3 regions of the Frankia alni ACN14a genome follow, and region 3 is predicted to be linked to each of the others. Evidence: riboswitches for the same ligand, from Rfam matches in the RefSeq annotation. Region 3 holds a riboswitch; each other region holds the start of a gene.
The links. A riboswitch is a leader RNA that binds a small molecule or an ion and turns the genes downstream of it on or off. The one in region 3 is predicted to bind cyclic di-AMP.

Region 1 (9,429 bases), 940 kb from region 3:
GGAGACCGGGATCTGGTCGCGCACCACCGCCCGGACCGGCCGGGGGGTGTGGTTGGTCACCTCGATGCGGTAGCCGGCCTCGATCCGCCGGTTGCCACCGACCACGCGGCGTCCCGTGGCCCGGTGGACCAGCTCACGCTCGACCCGCACCCGGTCGTCGACGCCGAGATGCAGCTCGACCTCGGCCCCCGATGGCACCGTGCCGATGGTGCCGCTGCCGGCGAAGTCCGTGCCGTGGAAGATCGAGACCTTGCCGGGCAGCAGGGTGTGCGGCGAGGTGTTGGTGATGGTGGCCCGCAGGTAGGCGTCGGGCGAGATCCTCGGGACGGTCAGATGATCGAGGGAGGCGCCGAACTCGATCACCGCGACGGTGAGGCGGTGCCGGCCGCCGTCGGCCGGGATCGCGACCCGCCGGGGCGGCCGGTAGGTCGCCGACCCGGCGAAGTCGATCTCCGGCTCGTCGGCCACCGCCGGCCTCAGGACCTTCGTCTGCTTCGCCTTCGACCGGCCTCGGGACTGGCCCGGGGGCGTCCCGCCGGCGGCAGGCACCGCGGCCGTCCGAGCCACGGCCGGCGGCGGGAGTGGGGACGGTTGGCTCAGGTCCACGAACTGGGGCGTGAGCTCGGGCAGGTCCGCGTGCGCGGCCGGGCGGGCCGTGGAGAGCACGAGATCGGCCGTGGCCGGCCAGTCCTCGCCGCTGCGCTGGGCGATCAGCGCGAACCAGGTCAGTGTGACCCGCTCCCCGTCCAGGCGAGCGTCATAGCCGGCCCGCCAGCCCGCGGTCGAGACCAGGTAGGACACCTCCAGCTCGACCTCGGCCCCCTCCTCGGCGGACTGCCGGCCGGCTTCCACGCCAGCGTCGGGCTCGACGTCCGCACCCACATCCGCGTCGGTGATCGCGTCGGCGTCGGCACGGGCGTCGAGGTCGGCAGGGGCGTCGGCGTCGGCAGGGGCGTCGCGGTCGGCAGGCGCGTCGAGGTCGGCAGGGGCGTCGGCGTCGGCAGGCGCGTCGAGGTCGGCAGGCGCGTCGAGGTCGGCAGGCGCGTCGAGGTCGAGGTCGACGACGACGGTGCGGGTGTCCGGGACGCGGGGGGCGTGGCGGGCCTCGATCGTCCGGTCGAGCGCCGCGATCCGCCGTTCGAGGTCGTCGCGGCGCCCGGCGAGGGCGCGGCGGCGGGCGTGGACCTCGCCGATCCGGGTGGCGAGCAGATCCTCGGCGGCGGCCAACCCCTCGGCGGCGCCGGGGGTCGACGCCCAGGACCGCGCCAGGGCGGCGGCTCCGGTGCGCGCGGCGACGTCGAGGAAGCCCCGCCGCGCCTGCTCGGCGTCGTCCTCGTCGGCGATGGCGGTCAGCTCCGCGGCCAGCGCGAGCCGGCGCGCGGCGAGATCCGCGCCGGCGGTGTCGGCGGGCTCCGGGTGCGTCCGGGCGACCACGTCCACCCCGAGCACCCGGCCCGGGCCCCGGCCACCGACGCGGACCGAGTCGGGCGCGAGCTCCCAGGGCAGGCCGTCCAGCTCGACCCGGAGACCCGTCCCCACGGACCCGTAGCCCGCGGAAACGGGCAGCCGAACCCGGCCCCGCCGGGTGATCCGGGCGCCCCGGGGATGGATGACCACGGCGGCGATCGGCGCGTCGAGTCGCACGAGCTGCGGCAGATCCTCGGTCACCATGGCCGATCAGCCTAAACGAGTAGGTCATCACTACTCGAGGCCACATGTGTGCATCTCCGAGTAGCGACGGTCCTGCCTCCCGACCCTCGCTCGAACCTCGGACCACACACGAACCATCCCCCTGCCAGCGATGCCGACCCGCGTCCGGGGCGATCGAGCCGCGTCCGGGGCGAGCCGCGGATCACGTCGTGGCGGCCGGGCCCGACTTGTCACCATGGAGGGGACCCCGCGGCGAACGAGGGCACGCGGAAGCGAGGGCGTTCCGCGGAAGCTGTGCCACTTGGGAAGCTTGGCCGCTTGGGAAGCTGGGCACCTCGGCAACTCGGGAACCTGGGCGACTGGCAACGTGGGCGGCGGGCAACGTGGGCGACGGGAAAGAGGCGATGGTGCGAGACGACGCGGCAGGCGCGGAGCCGGGGCACACGGGGCCGGGGCGCGCGGAACCGGGGCGCGCGGAACCGGGGCGCGCGGAACCGGGGCGCGCGGAACCGGGGCGCGCGGAACCGGGGCGCGCGGAACCGGGGCGCGCGGAACCGGGGCACACGGAACCGGGGCACACGGAACCGGACGGTCGCTCGGGCGTGCCCGGCCAGGCGGGCGGCGAGCATCCGGTGCTCGACGCCCTGGAGGACGCCCTGGGGCAGGCCTCGGCGAACGCGCACCGGCTCGCCGGCGCGCTGAGCCGGCCGGTGTCGCTGGTCCGGGTTGGCCGCAAGCGCCGCCGGGCGCGGCGGGTCGAGCTGCCGGCGACGCCCGACGGCCGGGTGATGGCGTGCGGGGTCTACAGCCATGGGCGGTGCGTGACGATGGAGGTCGATCACTCCGACGCGCTGCGGGTGGCGCGGACGGAACGCGACGGTTTCGCCTGGCTGGGCCTGTTCGAGCCCAGCTACGACCAGCTCGCCGCCGTGGCGCAGGAGTACGGCCTGGACAAGCTTGCTGTTGAGGACGCGGTCACCGGCGGCCAGCGGCCCAAGCTCGAGCAGTACGAGAACCACCTGTTCGTGGTCCTCAAGACCGCCAGCTACGTGGCACACACCGAGGTGACGGGTACCTCCGAGGTGGTCACCACCGGCGAGATCATGATTTTCCTCGGCGAGGACTTCGTGGTGACGGTGCGGCACGGCCAGCACGGGGAGATGACCCGGCTGCGGCGCCGGCTCGAGGCCACGCCGGAGATGCTCCGGCACGGGCCGACCTCGGTGCTGCACGCCATCTGCGACAGCGTCGTCGACAACTACGTCGACACCGTGGAGAAGATCCAGGTCGACGTCGACCAGATCGAGGCCGGCGTGTTCCGGCGCGACCAGACCCCGTCCACGGAAAGCGCCTACCAGATGAAGCGCGAGCTGCTGGAGCTCAAGCACGCCGTCCAGCCGCTGGCCGGCCCGCTGCGCACGCTCACGGCGGAGGGCCCGCGGCTGGTCGACGCGGCGATGCGGCGGTACTTCCGGGACGTCGCCGACCATCTCGAGCAGGTCAGCGAGCGCATCGAACACTTCGACGAGCTGCTGTCGTCGGTGCTGCAGGCCACCCTGACCCAGGTGACGATCGCCCAGAACGAGGACATGCGGCGGATCAGCGCCTGGGTCGCGATCGCCGCCGTTCCCACGGCACTGGCCGGAATCTACGGAATGAACTTCGAGCACATGCCCGAACTGCGCCAGACCTGGGGTTACCCAACGGTTCTCGCCGTGATGGCGACGGCCTGCCTGTTTCTGTACCGGGCGTTCAAACGCAACGGCTGGCTCTGACGCCGCCGACGGCCGCCGCGTTTCCCCCGCCACCAGCCCTGCCGCTACTCAACGTCACAGAAGTTGCGGGGTCGGCCGGCGCCCGGCCGGCCGTCGCGCCCTGGCCGTCAGGACGACCCGAACGGGGCGGCCGGCCACTCCTACCCCGACGACGCCGATCCGTTGGGCGACAGGGGGCCCCGAATCGGGCGAAAGAGTCCACAAACAACACAGGGCGTGCTATGCACTCGAAAACCTGGCAAGGGTAGCCGGTCCATAGCTCATTTTCGCTATCAGTTGACTGCCGTGACGTATCCGTACGATGGGTTACACCCGGCCCTCCCCGTCGGTTACCGTTACCAACCGTGTCGGAGCAACCGGGTCTCGTGCCCACCGCTCGGAGCGGTTCCCCGATCCCCCACCCGTCAGGGGAGTACATGCCCTCGTCTGACCCCCAGCGGCGAGAGACCGCCATCCTGCCCGAGCGGGGCGACCTGATCGCCGAGCTCGCCGGGCGACTCGAAGCCCTCGACGCGCTGCTGAACCGGCTCGAGGACGCCGAGCGCCAGGCCGCCGACGCCAGCGAGCACCTCATCCGGACCCGGCGCTGGCAGGAGGACACCGTTCGCACGATCCAGGAGGAGCGGGCCCGCATGCGCCAGCGCCAGCACGCCCTGGACGAGCTCGCCGACCATGCCCGCGCCGCCGTGGCCGCCCTGGCCCACCACCGTTCCCTGCCCCGCGAGGTGCACGAGCTCGCCGTCGAACTCCAGGTGCTCGACGCGGCCGGATTCCTGACCCGGCGCGGCCGGGCCCGATGAGCCCGCGGCCGACCGGGGATACCGGTACCCCCGCCCGCTCGACTACCTGACGTGAGTACGTGGTGCTCGACCGAAGTGACCGGGGTGGGCCCGGGCCTTTGTCGGCGTCGCACGAGCCGTCCGTACCGACCCTCTCGACGAGGGCGGAACCCCAGGCCATACCCGGTTTCCCTGGCCGATCGGGCGGCCGTGGCGGCCGCCGGCACGGGCCGGACCGAGCGTCCCGTCCAGGGGCACTTCGGTGCACACTCGCTGTAGTTGGGAAGGACTAGTGTTTACCCACCCCGTCAAAGTGGACTAGTCTCACGCCGACGTCACGACAACACCGGGCCGAACGCCGAATCCTGCCCCCGGCCACGGTGTCCCCTCCGAGTCGTCATCTGGGGCAGGAGCGGGGGACCCACCTCCATCGGCCGGCACCGACCCGCGGTGCTGGTCTCGGGGTCAAGTCCGATGTGCGTGAAGGCCACGCCTCGGACCGGGCAGCCCAGCCCGAACCCGACAGCTCACTTCGCAGGCGTACGGGAAGGAATACACCGTTGTCCGCGCAAAGCGTGCAGCTCGACGAAGATTCGCGCGTCGCCGGTCGCGGCCGTCACCGCGCCCAGACCGTGCCGCCGGTCGCCCGTAGCCGGGCCCGTGCTCGTGCCTTCGCCGCGATGACCACCGGGACTGTCGCTGTCTCCGGAGTGGCCCTGGCCGGCTGCGCCACCGACGTCCACGCCGACACGGCGTTGGAAGAGTCGCCGAACACCGCCCCGATCACCCTCGCCGCGCAGATCGGCTCGCGTGCCGCCCTGGGTGGCAGCATCGCCGCGGCGGCGGTCAGCGAGCACAGCTCCTCGGGACTCACTCTCGGTGCGGCGAACGGGCTCGACGCCCCGCCCCTGGCCGGCAAGGTCCAGGTCGGCCTGCGGGTGACGAACCCCGACGTGACCGTGAACGCGGACGAGCCGGTCGACATCGGCTTCTCGCTGTACAACGAGGCCACCCACGAGCCGCTGGCGAACCAGCTCGTCAAGGTGCAGGTGAAGCTCCCCACCGGGTGGGCCACCTTCAAGCACCTCCAGACGAACGCGCAGGGCTACGCGTCCTACACGGCGCGGGTGCTCACCACGACGAACGTCACGGCGATCTTCGATGGCACCGACGCCCTGCAGTCCGCCCACTCGGTCAACGACGCGACCCTGAACGTGCGCCCGCAGCGGGCCCCGCTCGCCGGTGTCTCGGCCCGCCTGGGCAGCCTCTCCGGCGGCGTCTCCGTCGGTTCCCCCCAGGTGTCCGTGCCGGTGCCGTCCAGCTCGATCGGCGCGAAGGCCGTCTACCTGGCCTCCCTGCAGGCGGGCAAGCCGTACGTCTACGGCGCCGACGGCCCGAGCTCGTTCGACTGCTCCGGGCTCGTCCAGTACGTCTTCAAGCAGCTCGGCAAGAGCCTGCCGCGGACCACGGACGCCCAGTTTGCCGCCACCACCCGGGTGTCGCAGTACAACAAGCAGCCCGGCGACCTGATCTTCCTCGGCTCGCCCGGAGACATCTACCACGTCGGCATCTACGCCGGCGACGGCAAGATGTGGGTCGCCCCGCACACGGGCAGCGTCGTGAAGCTCCAGTCGATCTACACCACCTCCTACTACGTCGGACGCGTCTAAGAGCGTTCACGCCAGCGCACGGTGCCCTGCGGTGCGGCGCCGGCCCTGCGGTGGTCACCTCGTCCGGCTGGAAGTGCGACGAAGCCCGTCCAGCCCCGAGCCGATCGCGACGCGGCCTCCCCCTCCGGTCGCGCGTGCGGTCAGATCGCCGGTCAGGCCTCGGTTCACCGCGCGTCCGTACACCGTCGTGCCCGCCCCGCCGGGCCTGCTCCCCCCGGCAGGCGGAAGGTGCGCATCGCCGAACCGTCCGGGTCATCATCGCGGCTGCCCCGGACGCTGTTCCACGACGCGGCCGACGCCGAGACTCCGTTGACGCCGAGACACCACCGACGCCGAGACACCGCCGGACCACCTGCACCCGGTCCGCGCGCCCGCCGAAGCCGGGCGGCGTCGTAGTCCTGGCCGAGCCGGGACCAGCTCCAGTACGCGGGCCCTGCCATCGCCCGCGGCACCACGACCCGACCTCGCTTCCGTGCCAGCCGGGCAACGCCTCCTTCCGGCCGGACGGACGTCAGATCTCCCCCCCATCTGACGTCCGTCCGGCCGGAAGGCCCCCGACCCCGCCGGCCTTCCCTCGGATTCCCCCCCCATCCGCAGCGGGAGGCCGGCGGGCCCTCGGGTTCCATCCGGCCACTGAGGTCCGCCGATGCCGCTACCCCCCTCCCGGCGGCATCGGCGGACCTTCGCTTCCACCCAGCCGTCGCGGGCGCGTACGCGGCACCTGGAGGCCGTGGAGGGCCGCCATCGGGCGCCTCTGCGGACGGCCTCTCGCTCAGACGGGCCGGCCTCGGCCGGCAGACGGTCAGCGGCCCCGGGCCCAGGGCCCGGTATCAGGTTCTCGGACTCGGACTGAGGCTCGGGGCTCAGGCTCCCAGGTGGTGCTTGGCGGAGGCCGTCCACAGCGTCTCGCTGACCTTCTTGTTCCACTTGGTCTCGGCAACCCTCGCCTCCGGTGCCCGACCCGGGCAGGCGGACTGCGGCTCCTGCGTGAACTGCCCCACCACACCGACGGCCGCAAAGATCGGTTTGGCGCCGCCGCAGACGACGGTCAGCGCGAGCCGAGCGCCCTCGCCGACGCCCCACACGTAGATCCGGTTCGGGTCGACCTTGGTCTTCTTCGCGGAGACGTAGCTGACCACGTCGCGCAGGTACTTCGCGTCGGCGCCGTCCGGGGAGTCGATCCGCCAGGTGCCGCCGACCGCCTCGGGATAGGCGACCGCGAAGTTGCGGGCGTTCGCCACCGAGCCGGCGGCGCTGTCATGGTCGAGGGTCTTGGCGTCGACGTTGTCGTCGTGCAGGATCAGCACCAGCGGGATCGGATCCTTCGGGTCCGACGGGGCGTGCACGAGCAGTTCCCGGTCGGCCGAGCCGTAGTCCTTGGGCATGCTGACGCGCTTGGTCTTCGGGCCGTTGCCGCGCTCGATGAAGACCCACAGCACGACGATGACGGCCCCGACGATGAGTACGGTTCGCTTGTTCTTGCCCCACCAGCCGGCAAGGGGATTCGACGCCACGATCCAACCGAACCACACCGGTAGCCGGGAAACGCCGGAAACGGGCGACCAGATGACGCTCGGACCTACTCCTTCGTCCGAGGCGGCCGCGGGACCGAGCGGGTCGTGGGGCCGCCGCCGGGGTCAGGAGGTGGCGAGCGCGCGGCGGCGGGCCTCGCGCAACACCTGTGCCTCCCGAGGGGCGTCCAGCGGCGGGAGCTCGCCGTGGATCCAGGTCAGCAGGAGGTCGGCGAGCGCCGGGTTCTGCGCCAGGACCGGCCCATGCAGGTAGGTGCCGACGACCCGCCCGTCGACGATGCCGTCGGTGCCTCCGCCGTCGCCACTCGTGCCACCGCCACCACCCGTGCCGCCACCACCGTCGGTGCCGCCGTCGCCGTCGCCGATTCCGCGGCGCACCACGCCGAGCGGGAAGCCGCCGGCCCCCGGCAGCCGCCGGGTACGCCCGGCGTGGTTCTCGTACCCGTACAGGGTGGGCAGGCCGAGACGCGGATCCGGCTCGACGACGATGTCCCCGACGGCCCGTCCGGGCGGCGGCGTCCCGGGGGGCGCGAACGAACGGCGGGTCTCGATGTCGACGAGGTTGAGCCCCTCGTGGATCTCCCCGCCCGACGGGAACGTCGCGCCGATCACCTGGTAGCCGGCGCAGACCGCGAGCACGGCCGCCCCCGATCCCACCGCGCGCACGATCGCCCGGTTCTGCCGGATGCCGTCGGCGGCGAGGACCTGCGGCGCGTCCTCGCCCCCACCGAGCAGGTAGATGTCGCAGCTGTCCGGCACCGGCGAGCCGGCGGGGACGTTGACCACCTCGACCGGCAGGCCCCGCCAGCGCAGCCGCTGCTCGAGGACGATCGCGTTGCCGCCGTCCCCGTAGGTGCCGAGCAGCTCGGGGTAGATCAGCGCGATCCGGGTCGCGGACGTGCGCCTCATCGGGAACTCCGGACCAGCAGGTCCCGGAACGCCGTGTAGTTGGCGACCACGTCGACCACCTTCTCGTTGGCCGCCAGCGCCGCGTCCTCGGCGCTGGCGTGCACGCTGTGCGGCACCTCCGCGTAGGCCAGCCGCACGCTCATGTCCTCCTTGCGCCCGCCGGTGACGAGCACCTGCCGGCCGGCGAGGCGCTCGAAGGGGACGTCCCAGATCCAGGACGGATCCCGCCCGTCGGCGGTCTGCGAGTTGAAGTCGATGACGACGGGCCGGGGCGGCGCGTCGGCGAGCAGCTCCATCATCTCCACCCAGCCGGCGGGGTTCTTCGCCAGCAGCAGCCGGCCGCGGCGGCCCTGCTCGCCGAGGACGACCTCCTGGTAGCGGCCCTGCACGTCGCCGAGGCCGGCCATGGCGCCCAGCGCCGCCTCGACCTCGACGCCGAGCTCACGGGCCGCGGCGGCGGCCATCGCCGCGTTGCCGAGGTTGACCCGGCCGGGCAGGTCGAGGTGAGCCGAGATGGTGCGGCCGTACCAGAGCAGCTCCCGGGGCCCGGTGACCGCGACGATCGGTTCGGGCCGGGCCAGCCCGCACTCGGACCACCAGCCGGCCTCGTTGCGGTGCAGCAGCCGGGCGCACTGGGGGCAGACCATCGCGTCGGCGGTCCAGTTCTGCCCGGCCGACACCCACACCTGCCGCCGCCAGCCGGCCGCCGCCCAGGCGACCAGCGGGTCGTCGACGTTCGCGACCACCGTGGCGTCCGGCAGCTCGGCGCCGAGCTCCCGCCACATCGACGCGATGCGCCGGGTCTCGTTGGACCGGTCGAGCTGGTCGCGGCTGATGTTGAGCAGCAGCACGACCCGCGGCAGGATCTCCCTGGCCACCTTCGGCAGCCAGATCTCGTCGACCTCCAGGGCGGCGGCGGCGTCGAACGGGGGACGCGAGAGCGCGGCGAGGACGCCGGGCGCCATGTTCGCCCCGCCGCTGTTCGACTTCACCGGCCCGCCGGTGCCCAGCGCGCGGGCGAGCAGCCGGGTGGTGGTCGTCTTGCCGTTGGTGCCCGACACGCACGCGGTGCGGCGGTGGGAGCCGACCTCGGCCAGCGCCCCCGGGGAGACCC
Region 2 (9,429 bases), 1.9 Mb from region 3:
GCCAGGCTGTGCGGGGTGGGGGATCGGCTGGGACGGATCGCCGTCGGCTACACGTTCGACGCGATCCTGCTCGACGAGGATCCGGCGGATCTGCGGATCTTCGAGCACCCGGACGCGGTCAGCGGCGTCTTCCTCGCCGGCCGCCCGGTACTGGCACATCCGCGACTGCCCGCCTCGATGCTGGCCTCGGTCGCGCTGCCCGGGCGCCCGGTGCCGGACGGCGCGGACCGCGCCGCCGCCGCTTCGCGGGTGCTCCCGTCGGGGCCCGCCGCCGGCTGACCGGTGTGCGCCGAGGCCGGCACGCCGGTAGCGGTGTGCCTCCACCCACCGGTGTCGGCAGGCCGACAGGCCCTCTTCGGAGGCGTTTTCCCGGAGTGTTTTCCGGTATTTCCGAAGTATGTGGCGGCGGCTGTCCGTCGAGATGCGGATCCGCTTGCGAAAGCTATCGTCGGAGGAGCCCGGCCAGGCGGAAACAATCGTCTGCGGCGGGCTTCCCGGTATGGCGGAAAAGCCGTCGCCCACACCTCGGAGGTGTCCGATGCAGCACGTCGAAACGATCAACGAGAACATGCGGAAAGCTATCGAGGAGTGCATGTCGTGCTCGGCACTGAGTGAGGAGACGATCTCCTACTGCATGGATATGCCCGGCACGATGATGGACGCGGCGGACATGCGGCTCATGATGGACTGTGCGGCGGTCACCAGGACCTGCGCCGATCTGATGTGCCGGATGTCGCCGTTCCACGCCGAGATGTGTGCCATGTGCGCACGGGTCTGTCGTGCCTGCGCCGAGATGTGCGAGAAGATGCCGCGCGACGCCCAGCTTGCCCGTCTCGCCCGGGCCTGCCGGGCCTGCCTGGACAGCTGCAACGCGATGGCGGGTGCCGCTGCCTGACCTGTCCGCGGGTCCGTCGCCGGCCTGCGGGTACCTGGGCCAGCGTGCCCCAGGCCGGTCTCGCCGTCTGCCAGAGCCGCGTTCGAACATCGAATCGTCATCCTGCGGGGCCCAGGCGGACAAGCTGGGCCTCGCCGGCGGCCGACGGAAACATTACGGTAGTCAGTATTAAATATGTTGACATCCGATCAGAGTACCGCCAGAATCCGACCATGCCTCATCCGGCGCGACGGTCGACCGCTCTGGTCATCCGCGGCCACATCGACTTCCTGCGTGTCGCTTCCGCGGTCTGTCTGGTCCGGGTGCCTCGCTAGGCTATCCTTGCCGGCGCGCCGTCGGCGTTTTCCGGCGCCTTTCCGGTGCTTCGCCGTCACGCCCGTCGCCGCTGCATCCGCAGCCACGCGGCCCGGCTGCACCGGTCGGGCTTCCGCAGCCTCGCACGCGCTTTTTTGCCGTGCCGGAGCGCACTGCCATCCGCATCTGGACGGCACTGATCGGAGATGTCGTGCCCATTCCCCTCTCGTCGCCTCCCTCCCATCCGCGTCCACGTGGTTACGTCGGCGGTCCCGGTTCCCGCTACTGGCCAAGCGGCGATCCGACCCGGCGTGCGGGGGCGAACGTGGTCCTCCTTCCCGGCCGCGGGGAATCCGCAGAAATCTTCGAGAACCTGGCCTTTCGGCTGGCACTCGACGGCTACCAGGTGACGTTTCTCGACCATGGGAGGGACAGCGTCCTCGCCCTTGGGGAGGCGCGCGAACCGGGACTGCCGTTCGTTCTGCTCGGTTCCGACAGCGGCGCCCTGCGTGCGCTGGTCGGCGCCGCGTCGCCCGCCGTTCGCCCGGACGCGCTCATCCTGGTGGACCTGCCGCTGCTGCACCGCGCGGTCGCCGGCGAGCCTCCGGACCAGCCGATCCCACGGTCGCTTCCGGACCTGCCCATCCTGCTGCTGCATGGCGAGGACGACCGGGTGACTCCGTTTCCGCTCGTTCGCATGGCGACGCGGACCGCCCGGGGCGCCCGGCTCGCCTCCCTGCCCGGTGGCCGGGGCGTGTTGCGCGGCCCGGGCCGCCGCGCCGCCGGCGCGCACATCCTGCTCTTCCTGGAGAGCCTGCGAACGCGGCGGCTCACCCCTGTGCCGCGCTCCGCCTCGCCAGCCTGACCACATCGCACCCCGCGGCTCCTACTCGCCGGGCGCGACGCGCTGGTTCCCTCGTCGCCCGGCGGGCCCTCAGTCCCTCGACGCTGGGCGACTCTCGGAGTCTCCTCGTCGCCCTGCGACTCTCGGAGTCTCCTCGCCTGGCGACCCTCGGAGTCTCCTCGCCCCTGCGACTCGGAGTCTCCTCGTCGCCCGGAGACCTCCAGTCCCCTCGCGGGCTGCCGTTTCCGCACGCCGACGTCGTGTCGTACTTCGTTGCCCGCCGCCGTGAGCCCCGCATCCGGCGCTGTCGGCCCGGCGTCGCGTGTTCCAGCGCTGCCACCGCGATGCGCCCCCGCCCGGCGGGGTTGGCGCCGCGTGTGGTTCTTCCGATCCGCGGTCCGAGCCTCCCCCGTCGATCGGGTCTCACCGTGGACCCCGGGCAAACCGGGGCGTACGCCCGACATCCCGTGATCCTTCTCGACGTCCGAAGGTTCGGTTGATGTCCCAGTGTTGCGGTCTCGCAGCACTATGCACGCACGGTGACAGGCGCGCGCCGAAATTCGGGCAGAACTAGTACTTGTCACTACGGTACGTAGTTCGCTACGGTTGCCGGGCACTAGTTGCTCCGGGCCGACGCCGAGTTCTGCCCACGGTCCGGGGTCCCTCCAAGACAGCTTGGGCAGAAGCGGGGGAACCAGGTTCCTCCGGGCGGCCCCGTCACGGCCGCCCTCGGGGTTAAGTCGCCTCCACGGAGACGACCGGGCTTCCCGGCCCGAACCCGACAGCTAACCTCGCAGGCGTACGGGAAGGATTCGACGTTGCCTGTGTACCGGGAACGCTCGGCCGCGGTCTCGATGACCGCCCTGGCGACCTGCGCTTTCTGCGACGCGCCCTCGCCACGACGGGCGCCGTTCTCGCCCTGATTCAGTCGCGAGAACGTGCCAACGCCGGCGCTCGCCGGCCGGACCTGCGCGCACGACATCACCGGCCCACCTGACGGACCGCACGGGTCGCCGTCGGCGGGCGGCCGCGATCCCCGGACCGCCTGTAGCGGGTGGCCAGGCGTGACGCGGCCGTCGCGCTGATCGGGCCGGATCTCTCACCAATCTCGAAGCTCGCTCCCGCCTTTTCCCTTCATCTGTTGGTCGGGTGCTGTTTCGAAATCAGATAGTCCGTGCTGCCCTTATCTGATGAGTGAGAACCGCTCCCCTCCATCGAGCGGAAGTCACCACCGATTCCACACCCATGTTCGACGACACCGAAATGAGATGTCAAAGAATGGCTAAGGGAAAGCATCGGAAGCGTTCCACCCGGCATCGCGGCGCCGTCATCGCCGCCGCCGGCGTGATCGGTGCCGGAGCCAGCATGCTTGTCACCGCGAGCCCGGCGAGCGCCGCCACCGGCACCGTCTCGGACGTGACGATCGCCAGTGCGGCGGCGAATGCGGGCCTCGCCGGCTGCCGCGGCGTTCCGCTGTCCACCTGGGTGGCGGTTGCGCTCGGCGAGTCCGGCGGTAACACCTTCGCCCACGCCACGGTCGGTGAGGACTCGCGCGGACTCTGGCAGATCAACATGCGCGCACACGCCGGTTGGGTGGGCAGCCGCAACCTCTACGACCCCGCCACCAACGCCTGGGCGGCGAAGCGAGTCTGCGACAGCCAGGGCATCACGGCCTGGAGCGCGTACACCCGCGGCATGTACAGCCGGTTCCTGGGTCGTGGCCAGGCCGCGGCGGCCGCAGTCTCGGGCGGCATCAGCGTCCGCACCGTCTCCTACACCGCACCCGCAGCGCCTGCGCCGGCGTTCCCGACCGCGTATCCCTCGCTCGCCTCCGGCATCGGCTACCGGCAGGACGTCCAGCAGATTCAGCAGAAGCTGGCCAACCTCGGTTACCCGATCCAGGTCGACGGCCAGTTCGGCTACCAGACGAACCACATGGTCAAGGACTACCAGCTCAAGCATGGTCTGCTCGTGGATGGCGTGGTCGGGCCCCAGACCCGCGCCAGCCTCGGTATCTGACGGGTCGCAGGGCGTCGTGGCGCCGCCGGGTGACGCTCCCAGCCTCATCCGGCGGCGCTGGCATGTGCGGCAGCCGGGCGCCGTGGCGTCTCGCCGAGGAACCGATCCCGCCGGAGGAACCGATCCCGCCGGAGGGACTCATCCCGCCGGAGGGACTCATCCCGCCGGAGGGACTCATCCCGCCGGCGCCATCCACGTCGCTCGGCGCCCATCCCGCCGTGGGAACCCATCGCTGGGTTGAACGCCTCCCTCGCGGGACGCCTACCCGCCGTGGGTTGCATCCTGGCGCAGGACGCGCGCGGGCGGGGACACAGACCCACCGGGAGGACGCATATCGCCGGGTGAGAGGACTATCCGCCGGTCGGACGGGGTATTGCTCGCACCGGCCCGGACGGGGCCGCCGGTCCCCGGGCGAGGGTGTGCAACGGGGGCCGATCAGCGAGGATCTCCGAACCGACGAGGATCATCATGGTCGACGAGCTCGGAACCGTTGCGGGCCCGATCGCCCGCCCCGGCGTCCGGACTCCCGGCGAACCAGGTCACGGCTCCCGGTGGTCCGGCCCCGCAGTGGCGGCGCGCGGGCCCGAGGTAGGTGTCGTGTTCGCGGTGCTGGGCCCGCTTGAGGTCTGGCGCGGGCCGGGCGAGCGCGTCCGTATCGACCAGCGCAAGAAGCGCGCTCTGCTGCTCACGCTGCTGCTACACGCTGGACGGTGGACCTCGGTGGAGGAGATGCGCCTGGCGCTCTGGCAGGACGACGCGCCCAGGTCTGCCCTCGGCAACATCAAGACCTACCTCTCCGAGCTACGGCACACGCTGCCCCCGCCGATCGGGGACCCGGCCGTGCCGGCGTCGATCAGGGCGGTGGGCCCCCGGTCCGCGATCCTTCGTCGACCGGCCGGCCCGGGACGCATCGAAAGCCGTCCGGGGGAGTACCGCCTGCTCGTCGTCCCCGACGAGATCGACGTCGTCCGCTTCGAGCAGGCGGTCGAACATGGCCGGGTCGCGGCCCGCGCCGGCGCGCCCGCCCGAGCCGCCGAGTCGCTGGAGCAGGCGCTCGGCTGGTGGCGCGGAAACGCCTTTGACGAGTTGCCGGCCGAGGTCGGTGGGGCCGAGAGCCTCCGCCTTGAAGAGGCCCGGTGGTCGGCCCGCGAGGCGCTGATAGACGCGCGCCTTGCGCTCGGTGAGCACGATCAGGTTCTTCCGGCGTTGCGCGCGCTTGCCGTGGAGTACCCGACCCGCGAGCGTCTCTGGGCGCAGCTGCTCGTCGCCCTGGAGCGCAGCGGTCGCCGGGCCGAGGCGCTGCGTGAGTACCGCGGCCTGTACCGACGGATGGTCACTGAGCTCGGGATCGAACCCGGTGCTGAGCTACGCAGGATTCATCAGGAGGTTCTGGACCCGGCGCGCGGCTGGTCGCGGTCCTCCTCGGAGCCGATGGGCACGCCGCACCGCTGAACCTTCACTGAACCGCGCCTGGGAATCCCGTCAGGCATGGGACCGTCCATCCGGTCCGCTGATCCGAGTTGGCGCGTGCAGGAGCGGGGGCCGGCCCATCCGCCGGCAGGCGGGACTTCTTTCGGATGCCGACCGTCGCGCCGCGGGCTGTGCCTACAGTCCGTCACGCGGAGGAACGCGAACAGGGAGGGCACGCATGGCGGCGACCTTTCCCGGCGACCGGCGGCGACCGGTCTCTCTGCGGCGGCGGCGCTGGGCCGGGGACGCGACCGCGACCATGACGAGTTCGGCGGCAGCCTCCTCCTCACCATCCGTGAGGCTGCGGTGACCACGCCCATCACAGTGCGGCTGCCGGGCCCCGACACGCGGCTGGCGTCCTGTCGGCCGAGCTGCTGGTTTGTCGTTCTGGCGGATCGGGATCCGGTCGTGCTGCCCGCGGGGGTCCGGCGAGTGCTGCGATACCCCTCGGGGCGGCCGTGGGTCGTGGGCGACTGGCCGGACGAAGCGATGATCAGTGCGGAGACCAGTCGCGCCCGGATGGCCCTGGTCGGCCGAGTCGCGGCGAGTTCCAGCCAGCTCCTGCGCCTGCTGATCGCCGCGCGGGACGTGCACTCCCTCGACGTCGCGCACGCCGTGGCCGGGGACTACCACGTCATTGCCGAGATCAACGGGCAGCGCAGGCTGCAGGGGAGCCCAACCGGCACGCGTCGGATCTTCACCGCGATGTCCAGGGGTCAGCACGTCGCCGCCGACCGCGCCGACATCCTGGCCGAGCTGGCCGGCGGTGCACTGGACCGCACGGCGCTGGCCCTGTCGCTGCTGGATCCATGCCCGCCGTACCCGCTCGACGACCTTGTCCCCTGGGCGTCGGTCGAGACCGTGCCACCCGACCACTACCTGTTTCTCGATCGTGACGGACGGGTCGAGCGGATGCGCTGGTGGCGGCAGCCGGCGCCGGTGCGCTCGCGCGCCGAGGGCGCGCCGATCCTACGAGCGGCCCTCGCCGAGGCGGTGTCCGTTCGGGTGGCTGCGGGGCGCGCCGTCAGCGCCGATCTGCCCGGCGGGCTGGCTTCGGCCGCTGTGTGCTGCCTGGCGGCCCGCGGCCCCGCCGACATCGTTGCGGTCACGGGGGTCGCCCGGGACTCCGATGGTCCCGATTCATGCTGGGCAGCCGACGCGGCGGTCTCGTTGCCCGGAGTTGTCCGGGAGATTCTGTCCGCAGGTGAGCTTCCGCCAGCCTTCGACGGCATCACCTCCGCCGACGAGGCGCTCGACCATCCCTTCGTCGGCCTCGTGGATCGGGCGACGCTGCGGGCGGGACTCGACCGCGTCGCACTCTACGGACCTCGGCTACACCTGACCGGCCTCGGAGGCGTGGAGGTGACACAGGGCGCACTGAACTACCTGCCTCGACTCGCCCGCCGGCGGCCCTGGACCGCGTTGCGGCACCTGAGCGGCCTGCACACCCAGGCAGGTTGGCCGTGGGCCGCGGGCCTGCGGATGATGCGCCGTCGGAGCTACCGCGACTGCATGGGCGACCTCGCCCGGGCGCTCGACCAGGCTCCGCTCGGGGGACGCCCCGCACGGCCGCGGCCACCCGACCCGACGGCGGCCCTGGACTGGACGCCGGCGCCGGTCGTCCCGGACTGGCTGACCCCTGCCGCCCTGAGGCTCATCGTCGAGGCCGTCGCCGACGCGGCTCACCGAGACGGTCCCCTCGCGCCGACGCGGGACGGCCACGCCGACCTGTTCGCGATTCGGACCACCGCGTCCGCCTTCCGGCTGTTCGACCAGATGGCCAGCCCGGTCGGCCCGCCGTTGAGCGCGCCGTTCCTCGACGACCGGGTAGTCCGCGCCGCGCTCGCCGTCCGGGCGGAGGAGCGCGCCTCCCCCTGGGAGGACGGGCCGCTGCTCAAGGAGGCGATGCAGCAGGTGGTACCGGCGAACTGCCTGCGTGGGGAAATCTCGGGTGGCGCCGATGCCGATGCCGAGCAGATCCGAGGGCTGCACGCCAATCGTGGCGCCCTGGTCGGGCTGTGCGACGACTCGCCGTTGGCCGACCTCGGACTCATCGAGCCGGAGATGCTCCGGGAGGCGTGCCGTGAGGGGGCCGCGGCGGACCGCCGGCCCCAGCCCCTCCGACCGACCTTCGCGGCCGACGCGTGGCTACGCACCCTCACCGGCCGTCGGGGCTGAGCGGCCGGTCGGGTCGCGGGCGTCCGGCGCCGGCACGGACGGGTCTGGCAGATCTGCCGAAGAGTGACGGACCAGCGGGAGTGGACATGGTGATGTTGCGATCCGATGTGGTGCGGGCGCCGACCGAGTACGGCGCCGTGCTGCTGCACACCGACGATGGGCGGTACTGGACGCTCAACCGCTCGGGTGACCTGGTTCTGCGCGTTCTGCTGGACGGGGGAGACGTCGCCGCAGCCGTGCGGGAGCTGTGCACGACCGTGGAGGTCGATCCGCAGGTCGCGCGCCACGATGTCGAGGGTCTGCTGGCCCAGCTCGCCGACGTCGGACTGATCGAGCCGGAGTCCGAGACACGGTGGTCGCCCGAGGTCGAGGCCGGATGGCCGCGGGACGGTGCGGGGCGGCCGGAGGCACGGCGGTGACGGCGCCGATGGTGGTCGACCGGTCGGGCGTCGTGCCGCGTGCCGGGCGTCGGCTGGAGGCGATGGCCGCCGTCGGGGCGGCACGGCTGCTGGCCACCCAGTCGCCGGCACGCATCCGGCGGGTGCTGGCCAGGCTCGGCGGCGGTGCTCGGCCGGCGGATTACGCCACCGCGCTCGCCGCGCGCCAGGCGGTGATGGCCGTGAGCCCCACCTGCCGAGAGGAGCGCGGTTGCGTTCCCCGCTCGATCGCCACCACCCTGCTGTGCCGGATGACAGGCAGCGTGCCGACCTGGTGCGTCGGGGTGCGGACCGTCGCGCCCTTCGCCGCGCATGCGTGGGTCGAGGCGGATGGCGCGATCGTCGGGGAGCCGGTGCCACCCGGGTACCTGCGGGCGCTTCTTGCCGTCGGGCCGGGGACGGAGCCGTGGTGAGGGGGCTGGCCGAGCTCTGGGCGTTGTTGCGGGGGCACGGACGGCCCGTGATGATCGCCACGGTCCTGACCGTGATCGGCACCGGCGTCGGGGTGCTCCAACCACTGCTCGTGATGAGGGTGATCGACACCGCGCAGGCCGGCGGTATCCCGTTGTGGCTGGTCGGGGCGCTTCTTGGCCTGTTCGTCTGCCAGGCGATCATCGATACCACCGGGCACTACCTGCTGGAACGTGCCGGTCAGGGGATCCTGCTCGGCCTGCGCCGACGGTTGATCGGCCATCTGCTTGCGTTGCGGGTGCAGGTCTTCGACACCCGCCGGATCGGGGACCTGATCTCGCGGGCGAACACGGACACCACCGTGGTACGCGAGGCGGTGGCCTACAGCTTCACCTCCCTCGTCACCAGCCTGATCGGGGTGGCCGGCGCCGTCGCCCTGATGGTGTGGCTCAATCCGTGGCTGTTCCTGCTCGTGGTCGCGGTGGTCGCGGTGGCCGGGGTTGTGGTCCTCAGCGCGCTGTCCCGCATCCGCGCGGTGTCCGAGCGCGGGCAGGCCAGCGTGGGAGGCATGACCGCGGATCTGGAACGGGCCCTGGTCGCGATCCGCACCGTACGGGCGAACCGGGCCGAGGCGCGCGAGGCCGAACGCATAGGCGATCACGCCGCCGCCGCCTACCAGGCAGGCATCCGCATGGCGAAGCTGGACTCGGTCATCGCGCCCGCCATGCAGTTGGCCGTGCAGGGCAGCGTCCTCGCCGTCCTGCTGGCCGGTGGGGTGCTGGTGGCTCGGGGTTCGGTCTCGCTCGGCAGCCTCGTCGCCTTTCTCCTCTACGCGACCTACCTGGTCATGCCCCTGTCTCAGCTCATCGAGTCCGCCGCCA
Region 3 (9,429 bases):
CTCCAGCTCGGCGGCGAGCTCGGCGCCGACCCGCCCGGCCGCGTCCGCGCGGCTGATGTTCTCGTCGTGCTCGCCGATCGGCGCCTTCGTCGACGGAGTGTAGATCGTCGACGGCAGCCGGCTGCCGTCCACCAGCCCGGCCGGCAGCGGATGCCCGCTGACCGCGCCGGTGCGCTGGTAGTCCTTCAGCCCGCTGCCGGTCAGGTAGCCGCGGGCCACGCACTCGATGAGCACCATGTCGAGGCGGCGGCACAGCATCGACCGGCCGCGCAGCTGCTCGGTGTACGGCGCGAGCTCGGCCGGGTACTCGTCCACGTTCGAGCTGATGACGTGCGACGGGACGAGGTCGGAGAGCTGGTCGAACCACCACAGCGACAGCCCGGTCAGCACGGCGCCCTTGTCGGGAATCTCGGTCGGCAGGACCACGTCGAACGCCGAGATGCGGTCGCTGGCGACCAGGAGCACGGCGTCGTCCCCGACCGCGAACAGCTCCCGTACCTTGCCCGAACCCAGGTGGGTGAGTCCGGCGAACTCCTCATGTGTCAGCGGCATGCCCCGACCGTACCGACCCCGGACACCACCCGTGGCCTGGTGCGTCCCGCGCCATGCCCGCGTGACGATTTGTCCGTTTGTGTGTCCGGTACAGGTCGGACGATCCGCCGCCGACCTGCGTCGCCGGCACCCGCCACCGAGCATGGATGCCGCCGGACGTGTCGATGCAGGCCGAGGTGACGGCAGGAGACTGGATGGAGGCGGCAGACAACCGGGACCGCGCCGCCTGGACCAACCCTGGCCGGCGCCGTCCAGGTCCCCGACTGCCGGCTTATCCAGAGGGATGAATCGGGCGCGGAACCCTCTGGATAAGCAGGAAGCCGGCGCGGTGGCCGTCCGGACGGGCGGTCGTGGCCCTGCGCCCGGGGAGCCGGTGCCGTTGGCCGGCCGCCGGCCGCCGACTCTCAGGTGAGGGCGGCGAGGGCGGCGAAGACGGGGCCGAGGCGCTCGGTGTAGCGCTCGGGGCGGCTGACCTCGTCCAGGCGGGCCTCGTCGAGGGGCAGGCCGCGGTCGCCGGCGTGCTTGCGCAGGGTCTCGCGGAACGGCACGCCGGTCTGCCAGGTCTCCATCGCCGCCGCCTGGGTGACGGCGTAGGCGTCCTCACGGGACAGGCCCGTCTCGACCAGCTCCAGCAGCACCGCCGAGGTGTAGACCAGCCCGCCGGTGGCATCGAGGTTCGCCCGCATCCGCCCGGTGTCGACGACCAGGCCGGTGACCAGTCGCGTCGTCAGGTGCAGCAGGTAGTCGACGCCGGCCGCCGCGTCCGGCAGGGCGATCCGCTCGGTCGAGGAGTGCGAGATGTCGCGCTCGTGCCAGAGCGGCACCCCCTCCAGGACCGGGACGTACTGGGCCCGCACGATCCGGGCGAGGCCGGCGATCCGCTCCGACATGATCGGGTTCTTCTTGTGCGGCATCGCCGAGGAGCCCTTCTGCCCGGAGCCGAACGGCTCGGACAGCTCGCGGACCTCCGTGCGCTGGCCGTGGCGCACCTCCAGCGCGACCGCCTCGCAGAGCGTCGCCAGCCCCGCCAGCGCCGCCACCCAGTTCGCGACGCCGTCACGCAGCACCACCTGAGTCGCCACCGGCGTCGGGCGCAGGCCCAGCTTCTCGGCGACGTACGCCTCGACGTCGGGGGTGATGTTCGAGTACGTCCCGACCGCGCCGGAGATCTTCGCGACGGCCACGTCGGCGCGGGCCGCGCGCAGCCGGTCGCGGCAGCGGGCCAGGCCGAAGGCGAGGTCGGCGACCCGGTGGCCGAACACGGTCGGCTCGCCGTGGATGCCGTGGGTGCGCCCGACCCGCAGGGTGTCCCGGTGGGCCAACCCCAGGTCGCGCAGCGCCGCGACGAGGGTGTCCGCGCGGGCGAGCAGCAGGTCGGTCGACTCGACGAGCTGCAGGGCCAGCGCCGTGTCCAGCAGGTCGGACGACGTCATGCCGAAGTGGACGTAGGCGGCGGCCGAGCGCGGCTCGGTGCGGTCCGCCCAGGCAGACAGGAAGGCGATCACGTCGTGCTGGGTGACGGCCTCGATCTCCGCGACCGCCTCGGGCGTGGGGGCGGGAGCTGCCCGGACCGGCGCGACGGAGTCGGCGGGGATCCGGCCGGCGGCGGCGTGCGCCTCCATCACCAGCACCTCGACCTGGCACCACAGTTCGTACTTGTGCGCCTCCGACCACACCCGGCCCATGTCGGGCAGGGTGTACCGGCCGATCACGGCCGGGCGCCGGCGGCGGCTGCCGTGGCCAGGGCGTCGGCCGCGGCCTGCTCGAAGTCGTCCTTGAACGCGGCGAGCTTGAGGCTCAGGTCCGGGTCGGACAGCGCCAGGATCTGGATGGCGAGGATCGCCGCGTTCGTCGAGTTGTTCAGGCCGACGGTGGCCACCGGCACGCCGGGGGGCATCTGCGCGATGGCGAGCATCGAGTCCATCCCGTCCAGCGCCCCGCCGGAGATCGGCACCCCGATCACCGGCAGCGTCGTCAGCGCGGCGATGGCGCCGGGCAGCGCCGCGGCCAGGCCCGCCCCGGCGATGACCACCGAGATGTCCCGGGCGCGAAGCTGGCCGACGTACTCGGCGAGGGTGCGCGGGGCCCGGTGCGCCGACAGCGACACCTGCTCGTACGGCACGCCGAAGCGCTCCAGGGTGGCGCCGGCCTTGCTCATCGTCTGGGTGTCCGACGGCGACCCGAAGACGACGGCCACTCGGGGACGGTCGGATCCGGTGCTGCTCTGCGACACGGTCTACTCCTTCTCTTTCGGCCGCGTCGGGTCCTCGCCCGGCGCGGTGTCCGCGCGGTGTACGTCAGCCGCATGACGCATCCGGGACGGGTCCCCGATATCGGTGCGGTAGTGGGCGCCGGCCAGCGAGATCCGGCTGACGGCCTCGTAGGCAGATCCTCGCGCGGACTCCAGGTTGGAGCCGATCGCCGTGACCGACAGCACGCGCCCGCCGGACGAGACGACCTGCCCGTCGGCGTCGCGGCGGGTCCCGGCGTGCAGCACGTCGACCCCCGTCAGCGCCCCGGCGGCGGCGAGCCCCCGGATCGGGTCACCGAGGCGCGGCGCCGCCGGGTAGCCGGGCGCGGCCACGACGACGCTGACGGCGGCGCCCGAGCGCCACACCGGCGCGCGGCGCCCGGACAGCACGTCGGTCAGCGGCGTGGTGAGCAGGGCGAGGATGGCCTGGGTCTCGGGATCGCCGAAGCGGACGTTGAACTCCACCACCCGCGGGCCGCGGGTGGTCAGCGCGAGCCCCGCGTAGAGCAGGCCGGTGAACGGGGTGCCGCGCCGGGCCATCTCGTCCACGGTCGGGCGGATCACCGTCGCGACGATCTCCGCGGTCAGCCCGTGCGACGCCCAGGGCAGCGGGGTGTACGCGCCCATCCCGCCGGTGTTCGGGCCGGTGTCGCCGTCGCCGACCCGCTTGTGGTCCTGCGCGGGCAGCAGCGGCAGGACCGCGCCGGCCTCGGTCACGATCGCGAACAGGGAGACCTCCGGCCCGTCGAGGTACTCCTCCAGGACGACCCGGTCGTCCGGGCCGCGCAGGCTCGCCCGCACGGCGGCGACCGCGGCCTCGCGGTCCTCGGTCACGGTGACGCCCTTGCCGGCGGCGAGCCCGTCGTACTTCACCACGTACGGCGGCCCGAACTCGTCGAGGTCGGCCAGCGCCGGCTCGACCTCGGTGTGGTCGCGGCCGGCGGCCGTGGGCACACCCGCGGCGCGCATGACCTCCTTGGCGAAGGCCTTGCTGCCCTCCAGCCGGGCGGCGGCCGCGGTCGGGCCGAACACCGACAGGCCGCGGGCGCGAACCTCGTCGGTGGCGCCGGCGACCAGCGGCACCTCGGGGCCGATCACGGTGAGGTCGGCGCCCACCCGTTCGGCGAGGTCGGCGACCGCGTCCGGGTCGGCGACGTCGAGCGGGCGGGGCTCGGCGAGCTCGGCCGTGCCGGCGTTGCCCGGCGCGCAGACCAGTGCGTCGACCCGCGGGTCGCGAGCGAGCGCCCGGCACAGTGCGTGCTCGCGTCCACCGGATCCGACGACCAGGACTTTCATCTGTTCACCTCGGGGCGGGGGCGGCGACCGGCCGCGCGCCGGCTGGCACCGGGGCCTCGCCGGGCGGCCTGGGATGGCGTGGCGCGGGCGGCGGCAGCGGGGCCGCGGCCGCGCTGCGGCGGAACGTGGTGCAGGCGGCGGCCCCGGGCGGCCGTCACAACCGGTCCCCGGCGCGCGGCGCCGGGCCGGGAGAAGGGGACCGGCGCGGGCACGGCGAAGGGCGCGGCACTCCCGCGACCGCCGGAACGGGCCGGGAGCCGTGGCGGTCGGATCGGGTCACGGCCCCAGCCTAGCGCGCAACTGATCATCAGGTGTCCCGTGCCGGTTGCGTGGCAGCCAAAGCGGTGCGTTGTGCACGTTCCCGGGGGCTCGGACCGGGCGAAACGCACCGCAGTCCGCGGCAGGCCGGCCCGCGTCGGTCGATCAGAGACCGACGCCCGCGCGCCACAGCAGATGGGCCATCCCGTGCACCAGGTGCAGGGCGCAGCGGCGGGCGTCCACCTCGGCCATGCCGGCGACGATGACGGCCGTGTCGACCGGCCAGACGCGGACCTCCCGGCCGAGCACGGTCAGCGGCGACGGATCGTCACGTCCCTCGAAGGCACGCCCGCCCGGCTCGACGAACAGGTGCAGCGACCGCCCGGCGGCCGGGAAGGACTCGCACCGCCAGTACAGCAGCGGCCAGGCCTTCAGCCGCTCGCGGCGGTGCACCCGGTGTGCCGGCCCGGCAGCGGGCTCGGCGGCGGCCTCCGGCGCGACCCGCGCCGGGATGCTCCCCTGCGGGTCGACGACCGCGCGCGGCCGGGAGCCGTGCCGGCCCGCGGTCCGGCGCGCCACGGTGCCGCGGGCCCGCACGGTGACCGGCGGTACCAGGTTCTCCGCGGCACAGAAGTCCAGGAAGTCATGGATCTGGGCGTCGACGTGGTTCGCGACGGCGGCGGCGCGTTCGAGCCGCTGTGCCTCGGCCCGCTTCGAGCTGCGGATGGCGTGGCTGCCCCGAAGCAGCACGTCGGTGAGCGTTTCCGGCAGCGCCTCGCCGGTGGGGGAGAACCCGACCGGCCAGGCGTCGGAGTCGGTCGGGCGCAGGTACCGGTGCCGCACCGCCGGCGCCCACAGCGCCGGCCGGGTGTCGGGAACCGCCCGGGCATCGCCGGCCAGTGCCTCGCCGGCCAGTGCCTCGCCGGTGGGGGCCTCGGCGGTGCGGGTGTCGGCCGGGGCGGGCGGTGGCGGCATCTGGCCGGGCACGGAGTGATCGTCGCTGGACGGGCGGGCCTGCGCACCGGACACCGTCCTCACCCCCACCCGCCATCGCTTAACGTGACCGTTCAAGCCTCGACGGTAACGCTGCGTTGTGCAACTGGGGCGGCGACCCCGGGGTTGCGCCGGGCGGGGTCAGACCAGGTCGTTGATGACCAGGGTCTGGTCGCGGCCCGGGCCGACGCCGATCGCGGAGACGGGCGCGCCGGAGAGTTCCTCCAGTGTCCGGATGTAGTCCTTCGCGGCCGCGGGCAGGTCGGCGTACTTCCGCACGTCGGAGAGGTCCTCCTGCCAGCCCGGCAGCTCGGTGTAGATGGGACGCGCGTGGTGGAACTCGGTCTGCGTCATCGGCATCTCGTCGACCCGTTCGCCACCGATGTCGTAGCCCACGCAGATCGGCACGCGATCGAAGCCGGACAGCACGTCCAGCTTGGTGAGGAACAGGTCGGTCAGGCCGTTGACCCGCACCGCGTAGCGGGCGATCACCGCGTCGAACCAGCCGGTGCGCCGGGCCCGGCCCGTCGTCACGCCGAACTCGCCGCCGATGCGCCGCAGCTCCTCGCCGACCTTGTCGTCCAGTTCGGTGGGGAAGGGGCCGGCGCCGACCCGGGTGGTGTACGCCTTGATGATCCCGACGACCCGGTTGATCCGGGTCGGCCCGATGCCGGCGCCGGTCGCCGCGTACCCGGCGGTCGGGTTCGACGAGGTCACGAACGGATAGGAGCCGTGGTCGACGTCGAGCAGCGTGCCCTGGGAGCCCTCCAGCAGCACGACCTTGCCCTCGCGCAGCGCGCGGTCCAGGACGAGGCCGGTGTCGGCGATGTGCGGGCCGAGGCGTTCGGCGTAGGCGGCGTACTCCTCGACGACCTCGTCGACCTCGATCCGTCGCCGGTTGTAGACCTTCGCCAGGACCTGGTTCTTCTCCCGCAGCGCGAGTTCGAGCTTCTTGCGGAAGATGCCCGGGTCGAGCAGGTCCTGGACCCGGATGCCGGTGCGGGCGACCTTGTCGCCGTAGGTCGGGCCGATGCCGCGGCCGGTGGTGCCGATCCGGGCCTTGCCCAGGTAGCGCTCGGTCACCCGGTCCAGCGCCCGGTGATGCGGCATGATCAGATGGGCGTTCGCGCTGATCAGCAGGCGCGAGACGTCGATGCCCCGGGCGGCGAGCCCGTCCATCTCGGTGAGCAGGACACCGGGGTCGATCACAACCCCGTTGCCGATCACCGGCACGCAGTCGGCCCGCAGGATGCCGCTGGGGATCAGGTGGAGGGCGTAGCGCTCCTCCCCGATGACCACCGTGTGGCCAGCGTTGTTGCCGCCCTGGTACCGGACGACGTAGTCGACGGCGCCGCCCAGAAGGTCGGTCGCCTTTCCTTTTCCCTCGTCGCCCCACTGGGCGCCGATGAGGACGAGAGCGGGCACCGGGCGAGGTTACTAGGGATGGCACTCGCGCGTGGCCGGTCGGCCGATGCCGCGACCAACCGGCGCCGAGGACTCACGATCCGTCGAAGCCGAGTTCCCGTGCGGCGGCGGGATCGCTGTCGGTGAGGAAGTTCTGACAGCGGGTGGCCTCTTCGGTCTCCCCGATGGCCGCCGCGGCGCGTCCGAGCGCGGCCAGGGAACGCAGGAAACCGCGGTTCGGCTCGTGCGACCAGGGAACCGGCCCGGTGCCCCGCCAGCCGGCGCGGCGCAGCGCGTCAAGTCCGCGGTGGTAGCCGGTGCGGGCGTAGGCGTACGCCTCGACGGGCCGGTCGCCGGCCAGCGCGAGTTCGGCGAGGGCGGCCCACGGGGCACTGAGCGCGGGCGAGGCGGCGGCCACGGCCGCCGGCGACTCCCCCGCGGCCAGCGCGTCGGTGGCGATGGCGTCGGAGGGCAGCAGCGTCGGCGGCGGGCCCGAGAGCAGGTTGCGGCCCGGGTCGGACGGCGTCGTCATGGATGCATCCTGCCGCACGGCTGTGGCGACCTGCCGTGCGGGTGGTGCGACCTGCCGTGCGGGTGAGGTGACCGGCCGTGTGCGGGTGGTGCGCAGCCGCGGCGGGTCACGACCGGACGGTGACGTTCCACAGGTTCTGGCCGACGGCGCCGGGCTGGCCGTCGCTGACCCGGGTCAGGTAGCCGTAGAGGGCGGCGATGCCCTGCGACTGCGGACCGAACTTTCCGTCGACGGTGAGCAGGAAGCTCTTGTTGCGCATCGCGGCCTGCCAGACGAACGCGTCCGGGCGGACGTCGTTGCCGTAACCGGCGTTGAGGACGGTGCCCTTGTAGGAGTTGTCACCCATCTCCTGGCGAGCGCGATCCAGTGTCATCGGCGGCTCGGCGGGGGCGAGGGCCTGCTCGATGACGTCACCGGAGCCGACCGCGGCCGGGCCGTTGTTCGTCAGGCCCATCTTGCGCGAGCAGGACGGCCAGGGCTGCCATCCCCGCGCGTTGTAGAGCTTGGCGGCGGCCTCGTCCTGGGTGGCGGGGGAGGCCTGGTAAGGCCGGCCGGAGTAGCCGAGGCCGTGCCAGGTCTGGTCGTCGAACTGGTAACCGCCGGAGAAGCCGTTGCCCGTGTTGGTGGCGTAGTTCCCGCCGGACTCGCACTGGCGGAGCTTGGCGAAGTCGTCGGCGGTCGCGGCGCCGGCCGGGGCCGCGGCGACCGTGCTGACCGCGAGCCCGCTGCCGACGATGGCCGTCACCGCGCCGGTGGTGCGAAGGATGCGACCCGCGGTCGAGTGGGCCTGCGGGGCCCGATGTCTACCACCACGCCGTCCTGACGGCATGTCAGTCCAATCCCGATCGCCTGCGGGGTGAGCTGTCGGGTGCGGGCTGGGATGGCCCGGCCGGTCCGCCCCTGGCCGTCGGTACTGCGTGGGAAACGTTCTCCCCACACCGGATGGCTGGGACGAGCCTGCTTAACCCCAAGGGCGTCAGAGACGCCCGGATGGTGGGTCCCCCACTCCTGCCCGTTGCGGTGCGTACTAGGACCAGCCGCTCGCACGTCGGGCAGGACTCGGCGTCCGTCCGAGCGACCTCGCCGGGTGGCGAGTGATCGGCACTCTAGCGAGAACGGTTCAGGGGGCGCAAACCGGGGTGGTTCGGAGTAACCAGGTTGGGACGCGCGAACGGCGGAGCCCGACGGTGCCGCCCGATCGGGTGGCGGGGTGTGCCGCCGGCGTCGTGGGGTACCACCACGACGGACGTCGGCGCCCGGTGCGGAGTTGGTGGCCGACCGGCCCGTTTCGGAGCGCGCAGCGGAGATCGTCCGGGCGTCCGGGCGGGCCGGTCGGGGCGAGTCGGTGAGCTCCCCTGGCCGGTGTCACCGGGGTGGGAAGGTCGTCCGGGTGGCGTGACGCGCGTCCCCGCGTCCCGGGCCGGATGGACTACGTGCGGACGGTGCCGTTCGGCGGCGCGGCGATCGGCCGGATGGCTACCGCGCGTGATGCGGCGCTCAGCCGAAGGTGGCGTGCCAGGTCGCCGGGCCGACGATGCCGTCGACGGCCAGACCGTGGCTTCCCTGGAAGGAGCGGGCGGCGGCGGCCGAACGTGGCCCGAAGTGGCCGTCCACCGCGATCGGGTAGCCGAGCTGGCTCATCCGGGTCTGCCAGGCGCGCACGTCGGCCCGGTCCTGCCCGACCAGCGCGGCCGTGAGGTTGCGGGTGAAGTTCGGGGTGGTGGAGGCGGCGGGACGAGCGGTCAGCGGGGCCCGCGTCGCCGAGCGCGACGCCTGCGCCGCGCCGCTGGCCGACGAGCCGCCCGCGAGCTGGTCGGCGCCCATGCCGCGACCGCAGACCGGCCACTGGCCGAAGCCGGAGCGCTGGGCGAGGCGGAGGGCGGCCTCGTCCTGGACCGCCGGGGCCGCCTCGTGTGGCAGACCGGAGTAGCCGAGACTGTGCCAGGTGCTGGCCGAGAACTGGAAGGCGCCGTAGTAGCCGTTTCCGGTGTTGGTCGTGTAATCACCGCCGGACTCGCACTGCCGCAGACCCGCCCAGGTGCTGGCCGCCTCGGCCGGCTGGCTGACGGCAAGAGTGCCGCCGACCGCCGCCGCGAGAACCGGAGCAACCATGAGGGCCCGCGCCCGGATGCGGGTGCCGGCG

Region 1: it holds a riboswitch for cyclic di-AMP, as region 3 does, so the genes downstream of both, FRAAL_RS02805 (C40 family peptidase) here and FRAAL_RS29060 (transglycosylase family protein) in region 3, are expected to answer to the same signal.
Region 2: it holds a riboswitch for cyclic di-AMP, as region 3 does, so the genes downstream of both, FRAAL_RS21490 (peptidoglycan-binding protein) here and FRAAL_RS29060 (transglycosylase family protein) in region 3, are expected to answer to the same signal.

Annotation. Positions count from the first base shown of each region.
Region 1 is NC_008278.1:701,735-711,163, reverse strand. Features, by position in the region: gene FRAAL_RS02820 (DUF4139 domain-containing protein) at 1-1,671, opposite strand, end outside; gene corA (magnesium/cobalt transporter CorA) at 2,055-3,425, shown strand; gene FRAAL_RS02810 (hypothetical protein) at 3,842-4,225, shown strand; cyclic di-AMP (ydaO/yuaA leader) riboswitch at 4,582-4,759, shown strand; gene FRAAL_RS02805 (C40 family peptidase) at 4,765-5,874, shown strand; gene FRAAL_RS02800 (PHB depolymerase family esterase) at 6,738-7,406, opposite strand; gene FRAAL_RS02795 (type 1 glutamine amidotransferase) at 7,512-8,315, opposite strand; gene FRAAL_RS02790 (MurT ligase domain-containing protein) at 8,312-9,429, opposite strand, start outside.
Region 2 is NC_008278.1:5,330,950-5,340,378, reverse strand. Features, by position in the region: gene FRAAL_RS21505 (amidohydrolase family protein) at 1-279, shown strand, start outside; gene FRAAL_RS21500 (four-helix bundle copper-binding protein) at 539-895, shown strand; gene FRAAL_RS21495 (alpha/beta hydrolase) at 1,515-2,054, shown strand; cyclic di-AMP (ydaO/yuaA leader) riboswitch at 2,696-2,847, shown strand; gene FRAAL_RS21490 (peptidoglycan-binding protein) at 3,312-4,052, shown strand; gene FRAAL_RS21485 (AfsR/SARP family transcriptional regulator) at 4,650-5,504, shown strand; gene FRAAL_RS21480 (asparagine synthase-related protein) at 6,012-7,700, shown strand; gene FRAAL_RS21475 (lasso peptide biosynthesis PqqD family chaperone) at 7,787-8,119, shown strand; gene FRAAL_RS21470 (lasso peptide biosynthesis B2 protein) at 8,116-8,550, shown strand; gene FRAAL_RS21465 (ABC transporter ATP-binding protein) at 8,544-9,429, shown strand, end outside.
Region 3 is NC_008278.1:7,255,060-7,264,488, reverse strand. Features, by position in the region: gene FRAAL_RS29100 (phosphoribosylaminoimidazolesuccinocarboxamide synthase) at 1-552, opposite strand, end outside; gene purB (adenylosuccinate lyase) at 957-2,264, opposite strand; gene purE (5-(carboxyamino)imidazole ribonucleotide mutase) at 2,261-2,785, opposite strand; gene purD (phosphoribosylamine--glycine ligase) at 2,789-4,099, opposite strand; gene FRAAL_RS29075 (hypothetical protein) at 4,523-5,386, opposite strand; gene FRAAL_RS29070 (adenylosuccinate synthase) at 5,492-6,775, opposite strand; gene FRAAL_RS29065 (DUF3151 domain-containing protein) at 6,849-7,286, opposite strand; gene FRAAL_RS29060 (transglycosylase family protein) at 7,393-8,115, opposite strand; cyclic di-AMP (ydaO/yuaA leader) riboswitch at 8,118-8,319, opposite strand; gene FRAAL_RS29055 (transglycosylase family protein) at 8,784-9,429, opposite strand, start outside.